4 regions of the Bacillus paramobilis genome follow, and region 4 is predicted to be linked to each of the others. Evidence: riboswitches for the same ligand, from Rfam matches in the RefSeq annotation. Region 4 holds a riboswitch; each other region holds the start of a gene.
What was found. A riboswitch is a leader RNA that binds a small molecule or an ion and turns the genes downstream of it on or off. The one in region 4 is predicted to bind thiamine pyrophosphate.
Positions count from the first base shown of each region.

Region 1: it holds a riboswitch for thiamine pyrophosphate, as region 4 does, so the genes downstream of both, thiT (energy-coupled thiamine transporter ThiT) here and thiM (hydroxyethylthiazole kinase) in region 4, are expected to answer to the same signal.
Region 2: it holds a riboswitch for thiamine pyrophosphate, as region 4 does, so the genes downstream of both, tenA (thiaminase II) here and thiM (hydroxyethylthiazole kinase) in region 4, are expected to answer to the same signal.
Region 3: it holds a riboswitch for thiamine pyrophosphate, as region 4 does, so the genes downstream of both, tenA (thiaminase II) here and thiM (hydroxyethylthiazole kinase) in region 4, are expected to answer to the same signal.

Region 1 covers NZ_CP151108.1:671,947-674,154, forward strand. The annotation lists gene thiT (energy-coupled thiamine transporter ThiT) at 138-806, opposite strand; TPP riboswitch at 895-996, opposite strand; gene AABL52_RS03425 (FeoA family protein) at 1,191-1,418, shown strand; gene feoB (ferrous iron transport protein B) at 1,415-2,208, shown strand, end outside.
Region 2 covers NZ_CP151108.1:2,766,632-2,768,839, forward strand. The annotation lists gene AABL52_RS14345 (heterocycloanthracin/sonorensin family bacteriocin) at 1-197, opposite strand, end outside; gene tenA (thiaminase II) at 647-1,336, opposite strand; TPP riboswitch at 1,461-1,566, opposite strand; gene ddlB (D-alanine--D-alanine ligase) at 1,639-2,208, opposite strand, start outside.
Region 3 covers NZ_CP151108.1:4,540,896-4,543,103, forward strand. The annotation lists gene AABL52_RS23310 (ABC transporter ATP-binding protein) at 1-537, opposite strand, end outside; gene tenA (thiaminase II) at 506-1,201, opposite strand; TPP riboswitch at 1,284-1,387, opposite strand; TPP riboswitch at 1,448-1,559, opposite strand; gene AABL52_RS23320 (SH3 domain-containing protein) at 1,829-2,208, shown strand, end outside.
Region 4 covers NZ_CP151108.1:4,867,675-4,869,882, reverse strand. The annotation lists gene topB (DNA topoisomerase III) at 1-534, opposite strand, end outside; TPP riboswitch at 763-872, shown strand; gene thiM (hydroxyethylthiazole kinase) at 945-1,751, shown strand; gene thiE (thiamine phosphate synthase) at 1,768-2,208, shown strand, end outside.

The sequences.
Region 1 (2,208 bases), 1.1 Mb from region 4:
CTTTGGATAGAAAATGAGGTTATGTAAGGAGTCGATGAACCGTGCATAGCAATTGGCTAAGTATAATGGTATTTATTTTCTTTTGTGCATTTATTGTATTTTTAATTGATATTACGATATGAAAAAAAGAGCGCTTATTAAGCGCTCTTTTTCTTCGAATTCAGTTGATAAGCATTGATGCTTTTGAATAAACGTGGTGAAGTAAGAAATAAAAAGATAAGTAAAACGGTACATAGAATATAGGAACCAATCATTACACTACCGTTTACAATTAATGAATATAGGACAGCTGATTGACCTTTCGGTGCATATTGTCCCCAGAAAATAATACCGGCGATAAAGTGACAGAAATAGCGAGCAAAGCTACCAACAAATGTAGCAACAATAATGTAACCAATAACTTTCTTTCCTTCGTTTTGTTTTTGTGAAGGTTTGTCTTTACGGCTACCTAAACTGGATTGTTCTAAGCTATTTTCATTGGATGTTAAAAGGGCTTTTTGAATTGGACGATAGAATAAACCAGCAAATCCAATGAATGCAAAAGCAACGAAGTATTCAATTAGTACTTGAATTGGTGTGACGATAATAGCATCGCCTACGACAATTTGTAATAATCCCCAAATTAAGCCTCCTAAGAAAGCCATTTTGAAGCCCCAGCGGTATGCGATAATAAAAATAGGAATCATAGCAAATGAAATGGAACCGCCTGTTGGAAGTTTGATTGATATTGGTAAAATGTCGATGACCAAGGCGAAGGCTGCAAGAATAGCAGATTCGATCATCGCTTGTAAATTGGTGTTACGCATGTTGTCTCCCCCTAAATCCAAGTTGTACAAAAAAGAATAGGTATCATAGGAGGATACGAAATACGTAAATAAAAAAGAGGTATGTGTATTTCGGACGTTTGCACAATCCCTGCGTTAGCATTAACTAACAGGTTCGAAGGGTCGGAACGAAGTGTTCCCTCTCAGCGGCATGGCTCCCCCAGTGATAACGAGATTCTTTATTTGCTATTGTTTATTGTAAGCGAAATGGATGAGAATGGCAAACGAATACAGTATGACAATAATTGAAATAGAATTGTAGCGAAATGTTAATAAATATGAAGCAAAAGGGTATAGTACAAGAGAAATAGATTGTGCTATAATTTTTCTGAAAATAATTATCATTCTCTTCTGAGGGGGAAGGTTATGAGCTTAGTAGATATTAAAATTGGTGAGAAAGTGCTAGTAAAAAGTGTTCAGTCTTTAGATCATTTACTAAAGAGAAGATTGGCTGCTTTCGGTCTTTCTGAAGGAAGCGAACTTCGCATGAAGCAAAAAGCGATGTTCAAAGGTCCTTGTACATTGGAGTGTCGTGGACAGTTAATTAGTATTCGTCATTGTGACGCGAAAATGATAAAGGTGGAATTAGCGTGAATAAGGTAGCTTTGCTAGGGAATCCAAATACAGGGAAGACATCATTATTTAATGCACTTACTGGTTCTTATGAGTATGTAGGGAACTGGAGCGGTGTAACAGTAGAAAAGAAGGTTGGTAAATTAAAAGATAAGCAAGGGACATTAATTGATTTACCAGGTGTTTATGATTTAAATCCAGTTTCGCGTGATGAAGGTGTCGTTACGAATTTTCTACTAACAGACGAATTTCATCATATGCTGAATATAGTGGATTCGTCGCAATTCGAGAGAAATATGCATTTAACGTTGCAATTACTTGAATTTGGAAAGCCAGTTTCAATTGGGTTAAATATGGTCGATGTGGCAAAGCAACGAGGCATTGTCATTGATGTAAAACGATTATCAGAACGATTAGGTGTAACAGTCGTTCCTGTCGTTGCAAGAAGCGGAAAAGGCTGTGAAGAACTACTTGCTACTCTTAAAGAAAATGACAAAAACGAGAAAAAGCCATTCATTATTTCATATGGTTTACCAATGGATGAAGGAATTGGAGAGGTAGTAGCTCTTTTAGAGACAGCGAATTATAAGCATCCAAGATGGTTAGCCCTTCAATTTTTAAGTAATAACGAAGTAGTAGAAAAAGAAATGAAAGCATTACCAATTTATAAGGAACTTGTAGCCATTCGATCTCACTTAGAAGGAAAACTTGATTGTACGTTGGAAGAGCACATTTACAAAACTCGTGAAGCGTATATTGAAAAGTTAAAAACAAATGTTATGCAGCATGAGAAAGAAGGAAAAATTCCTTT
Region 2 (2,208 bases), 2.1 Mb from region 4:
CAACGGAATCCACCACAACGAAATCCACCACAGCGACCTGCACATCCTCCACAACGACCACCACAACCTCCACAACGACGAACAGCATCTTCAATATAGTAATATGGATATTGGTTTTGTTGGTCCCAATACACGATATTTCCAGGCTGGTAATCATTAAGGCTTAATGCTTGTAGTTCTTGTTGAAACTTATTCATTTTCATGACCTCCGTTTATAAACTTCAACCTTTTCAATGCTTTCCTATCTTTCTGTTCGTTAAATCTAAGTAGAAATAGCGCTATAAAGTGAAACTTTAATCAGTGGGGGGGTTCATCCCCCACTGATTATTAGTTGAACCAATCGGACGTTTACGGACAGTTGATCTCCCACCTAACTTCTTTGCTCCAACTGAATTTTGAGGTGGGAGTTTTACTGTCCGTTAACGCGGGATAAACTAAGTTCAATACGTACACCTACAAAATATGACCTATTACTATATGATGCACCTTGTTCATATACTTATTTTTATATTATTTTTTCCATGGGCTCATTTTTATAAATTGAAAAAAGACGCACTTAGATTGATGCGTCTTTTTTCGATACTTCTTTTGTGGAATTATATACATAAGTTTTATTCATACCCGTGAATAGCAATACCTCTACTCATTATCCAATTACATCTTTTATTTCTGAATTCACTGGCCACTTTTCTAAAGTATAGGCCATTTCCCAAAATGAATATTCATATTGACTGCTAATAATAAAATGCTGTTTCATTCGATTTCGGTCTGCCTCTGTTACTTTTTCAGCTATTGCATCTAATCGTGTAATTTGCTCTTCAACTAATGTACGGAACCAATCAGATCCATAAGCAGAAATCCATTCGTTATAAATTGGCTCTTCTGGCTGACACTCTTTTAAACGTTCACCAATTTCATAATACAACCAATAGCAAGGTAAAATTGCTGCAATGATATCACCTAAATGTCCTTCATACGCAGCACGATACATATGTGACGTGTACGCATATGCAGTTGGAGCAGGGATAAAATTATCTTTTTCTTCTTGTGTAATCCCTAGTTTCTTCGCAAAATTCTCATGTAAAGATAATTCTGCTTCATATGTATTTTGAGCATGGTGTGCCATACGAGCTGTCGTTTCTAATTCTAGAGCCTTTGCAGCTCCTAAAGTTTGTACTCTAGCGAAATGACTTAAATAATATGAATCTTGAAGCACGTAATAGCGAAAACTAGCTAAATCTAACGTTCCCTCGCCAAGTTTTTTTACAAAAGGATGATGAAAACTAGCTTCCCAAATTGAATCTACTTCTTTACGTAATGATTGTGAAAAAGTCATTTAAATCCCTCCAAGTAATTTATTTATAATACGTATTTATCCACAGTTATTAACGCTTTAAAATAAAAAAACTTTCTTTACAAACGTAAAGAAAGTGAAATTGACAGTATTTATTGATGAAATAGTAATGTCTTTCCCACTTCCCTACGCTGGCATTAACCAGATCAGGTACTAAGAGTCTCAAATTCTCATTTGATCTCAGCCTATATTAGGCCCCCCTAGTGGATAAATATTAAATTTTCGTATTGTATTCATCATAACATACTTCATGTTACTGTCAAAAGTATTCATGATACTGCTACTTAAAATCCTTCTTCTTTTCTTACTCTCAATGACGTTTCAATAATCATATCTAATAGTTTACTATAATGTATACCAGCTGCATCTGCACTTTTCGGTAGTAAACTTGCTTGTGTCATCCCTGGTAATGTATTAACCTCCATTACATATGGAATACCGTCCTTCACCATCATATCTACCCTTGCATAAACGCTGCACTTTAATGCTTTATAACAAGCCAGTGACGCTTTGTTTACACGTTCCTTCAATTCAGCTGAAAGTTCGATAACTTCTTCAATTGTACTAACATCATCATATTTTGCATTGTAATCAAAGAACTCAGCTGCATGTCGGATTGAAATAATAGGTAACTGTTTTCCATCAAAAATTGAACATGTAATCTCATCACCTTTTATATACTTCTCTATTACTACTTCAGAATCCCATTCAAACACAGTTTCCAGCATTGAAATTAATTCATCTTTATCATTTACAATCTTTACCCCAACACTTGATCCACCAGAGTTTGGTTTTACCACTAACGGAAATCCTAACTTATCTAATTCATCAAGATTTAGATCCGCCATTTTTGT
Region 3 (2,208 bases), 330 kb from region 4:
CCACTCTTTCCATTGTTCAAACAGCCATTCTTGCAAAGATGCCTTCGTTAAAGCGTCCAACGCGCTAAACGGTTCATCTAACAACAATATCTCCCCGCCTGTTAATAAAGTTCGAATGAAAGATACGCGTTGCCTCATACCACCAGATAAATCTTTCGGATATTTTGTCTCATACCCTTGCAACCCAAATTTATATAGCAGCTCCTTTGCCTTTATTTGTGCTTCTTTCTTCTGTACACCTTGGCACTCTAGCGGCAGAGCTGCATTCTCAATAATCGTTCTCCACGGCAGAAGCATATCTTTTTGGGGCATATACCCTACAGGATGGCTCTTTGTTTCTGTCAGCTCTATTTGTCCAGTACTTGCCTCTTCTAAACCTGTAATAAGGCGAAATAAAGTACTTTTCCCGCATCCACTCGGTCCGATAATACTTACAAACTCTTTATCTTGTATAGAAGCATTTAATTCATTGATGATTGGTTTCTCATCATAATGAAAAGAAACATTATGAAACTGTAGTATGTTCTTGCTCCTCAAATCCCCACATCTCCTTACGATAGGACATATCCCAGAATAAATATTCAAATCGGCTGGAATATAGGAAAATCTCCTCTAATCGATCTAGCTCTTTTTCAGACTTTCCAACTGCCATTTCATTCAATAAATCTATTAACCAAATACAAAGGTTACCGTATTCTGCAGAACTATATCCTTGAATCCACTCACCAAAGAACTCATGATCTCTTGCTCCAGGAATATCATTTAAACGCTTTCCAATTTCCCAGTAGCTCCACATACATGGAAGAAGTGCTGCTATTAATTCCGCAAGTGTACCATTTTGAGATACAGACATCATGTAATTTGTATAAGCTAAATTTTTAGCAGATGGCTTTGCAGACTCTATCTCCTCTATAGAAATTCCAAGTCTTTTTGCATACTGTTTATGGATCGTCATTTCTCCATTTAATATGCCATCAATTTGTTCAGCAAATTTCCCCATTACTTGTGGATTTGTTGCCTTTACAACACCAATCGCATATAGCTTTGCATAATCTAACAAATATAAGTAATCTTGAATAATGTAATACTGAAACTTATCTTTTTCTAACGTGCCATCCCCCATACCTACTACAAACGGATGATTATGACTCATCTCCCAAACTGGTTGTACAGTTTCTAATAATCTATCGCAAAATTTCATTTCCCTATCCCCTTCCGGTATGTGTATATAAATAAAAAACCACTTCTAAATAAGAAGTGGTTACAGCAAATAAAATTATAATTTATTCGTTGCTCCACTTCCCTTCGCTAGTATTACCTAGATCAGGTGTTATAAGGGTTAAGGATTATTCCTCTCTCAGCACAACAAGCACCCCTAGTGGTTTCAATATGAAATTTTCAAATAAAAAAGCCCCGTTTCTATACGCAAAGAAACGGGGACTCATTATTAGTGTCCGAATTGCTTCCCTACGCTAGCATAATCTAGATCAGGTAATGAAAAGGATCAAAGGCTTATGGCCTACTCTCAGCTGGCAACACCAGCTCTCCTAGCAAACTATGAAATTAACACTGTCAGTATAACATCGTAATAAGACATCATCAACTGTTTTAATTTTCTCAATTGTCAACAAAATAATGAAACTATATAATACTTATATTCTATGTTAGAAATTATTATCCTAATGAATTGGATAATAAGGAATCATTATCCTCAAAAAATTTATTTTTATATTGATTTCATATTACATTTATGTGAATACACCCACTATATTATATCTTTATACTATAATAAAATTACAACTATACAACTAGAGGAGGTCTCTATTATATGAATATGAAAGCTACCGCTTTAACAGCAACTACTGTCGCAATTACCTCTTTACTTCCTTCTATGGGAGAAACAAATGTACAAACAGCCAACGCTGAACAATTATCTAATGTGAAAACTGGATATGTCAAAGTCGATCAAGTAGCCTTACATACAAAAGATAACGCAAATAGCTCTTCAATTGATACAATTCGCTTTAATACGAAAGTGAACATACTTGAAACAACTAATGGCTGGTATAAAGTATCTGTTAATAATAAAGTAGGTTACGTACAAAAAGATGCTATTCTACTAAAAAACAAACTTCAATCTAATAATCAATACATCGTTAATGCCAATGCATTAAACGTTCGTTCTGAACCTAATTTAGAATCTTCAAT
Region 4 (2,208 bases):
TAAAGCGCGAGTCGCGTTAAGACCGATATACCAGTCAGCTTCTGAACGTGCAACTGCTGAAGCGTATAAATTTTCATATGCTTTACCTGGTTTTAAATTTGCAAAACCATCTTTAATTGCTTTATCAGTAACGGATGAAATCCATAGACGTTTGATTGGTTTGTTAATTCGAACCTTATCAATAATCCAACGAGCGACTAATTCTCCTTCACGCCCAGCGTCTGTTGCTACAATAATTTCATTTACATCTTTTCTAAGTAACTGACTTTTTACAGCATTAAATTGTTTCCCAGTTTGTTTAATAACCGTTAATTTCAAACGCTCAGGTAGCATAGGTAAATCTTCTAAATTCCATTGTTTATATTTCACATCATAGCTTTCTGGATCTGCTAACGTAACAAGGTGACCTAAAGCCCAAGTTACAATATATTTACTACCTTCAAGATAGCCGTTCCCTTTTTTATCACATTTCAGTACACGTGCGATATCACGTGCAACAGAAGGTTTTTCAGCAATTACAATACTTTTTGCCATATTTAAAAACATCCTTTCAAATTTCCATACGTTAAATATAGCATACATCTTTGTTCTATTCAGTCTTGCTGACGGTTTGAGTTATTTGTGATGAAATATAAGTGTGAGAGTTTTACCTATATAAAGGAGAAGAATGGTTGAACCAGAAGAGTTATGATCTCTATCATTCTATAAAAGGAAAGAGCTTGTTATTTTATTAGAATAAGAGTAGACTTTGAAGTAGAAGAATACTAAACACATGGGAGTTTGTGGATGCAAACTGAGAGTATGACTAATCCGTCATTGACCATTTGAACCTGTTGGATAATGCCAGCGTAGGGAGAGTGTAAAAGCACATGTTCAGGCACTTTGCGTACGCGCAAAGTGCCTTTTTGTGTATCTCCCATCACTATAGTTAGGAGATGAGAAGGATGAATATGAAAGAAATTAGTAAAGTAGTGGATTTGGTGAGAGAGTCTAATCCGCTCGTTCATAATATTACAAATGTTGTTGTAACAAATTTTACAGCTAACGGTTTGTTAGCGCTAGGAGCATCGCCTGTCATGGCGTATGCAAAAGAAGAAGTAGCAGAAATGGCTAGCATTGCTGGAGCGTTAGTATTAAATATGGGAACACTTCGTCCTGACGAGGTAGAAGCGATGTTACTTGCTGGTAAGTCGGCTAATACGAATGATGTACCGGTACTGTTTGATCCAGTTGGTGCAGGAGCAACATCGTATCGAACAGAAGTTGCGAGACATATTCCGGCTGAAATCGAGTTAGGGATTATCCGTGGAAATGCAGCTGAAATAGCGAACGTTATTAATGAGAGATGGAAAATTAAAGGGGTAGACGCTGGTGCTGGAAATGGTAATGTCGTAAGTATTGCAAAGCAGGCAGCGGATGAATTGAATACAGTTGCGGTAATTACTGGAGAAGAGGATGTTGTTACAGATGGGCAGCGAACTATTGTTATTCGAAATGGCCATCCTATTTTAACGAAAGTTACGGGTACTGGTTGTTTACTAACTTCTGTAATAGGAGCATTTGTAGCGGTAGAAAAAGATTATGTAAAGGCAGCGGTAGCGGCATTAACGTTTTATGGCGTAGCTGCAGAACTGGCAGCTGCTAAGACAGTGGAAAAGGGACCTGGTAGTTTCCAAATTGAATTTTTAAATCAGTTAGCGAATACGACTTCGGGTGATATAGAGAAGTATGGGAAGATTGAGGTTATATAGTAAGGAGGGAAAATAAATGTCGCGTATTTCAAAGGCAGAAATGTCTAGGTTATTATCAGTATATTTTATTATGGGAAGTAACAATTGTACGAAGGATCCACTGCAAGTATTGAGAGATGCACTTGAAGGTGGTATAACAATTTTTCAATTTCGTGAAAAGGGGGAAGACGCTTTAACGGGAGAGAAACGCATTTATTTCGCAAAAGAACTACAAGCAATTTGTAAGGAGTACGGTGTCCCATTCATCGTAAATGATGATGTGGAATTAGCTCTCGAGTTAGATGCAGATGGCGTGCATGTTGGACAAGATGATGAAGGGATTACTTCTGTTCGTGAAAAAATGAGAGATAAAATTGTTGGTGTATCTACACATACAATTGAAGAAGCAAACTGGGCAATTGAAAACGGAGCTGATTATTTAGGTGTTGGCCCTATTTTCCCAACGAGTACGAAAAAA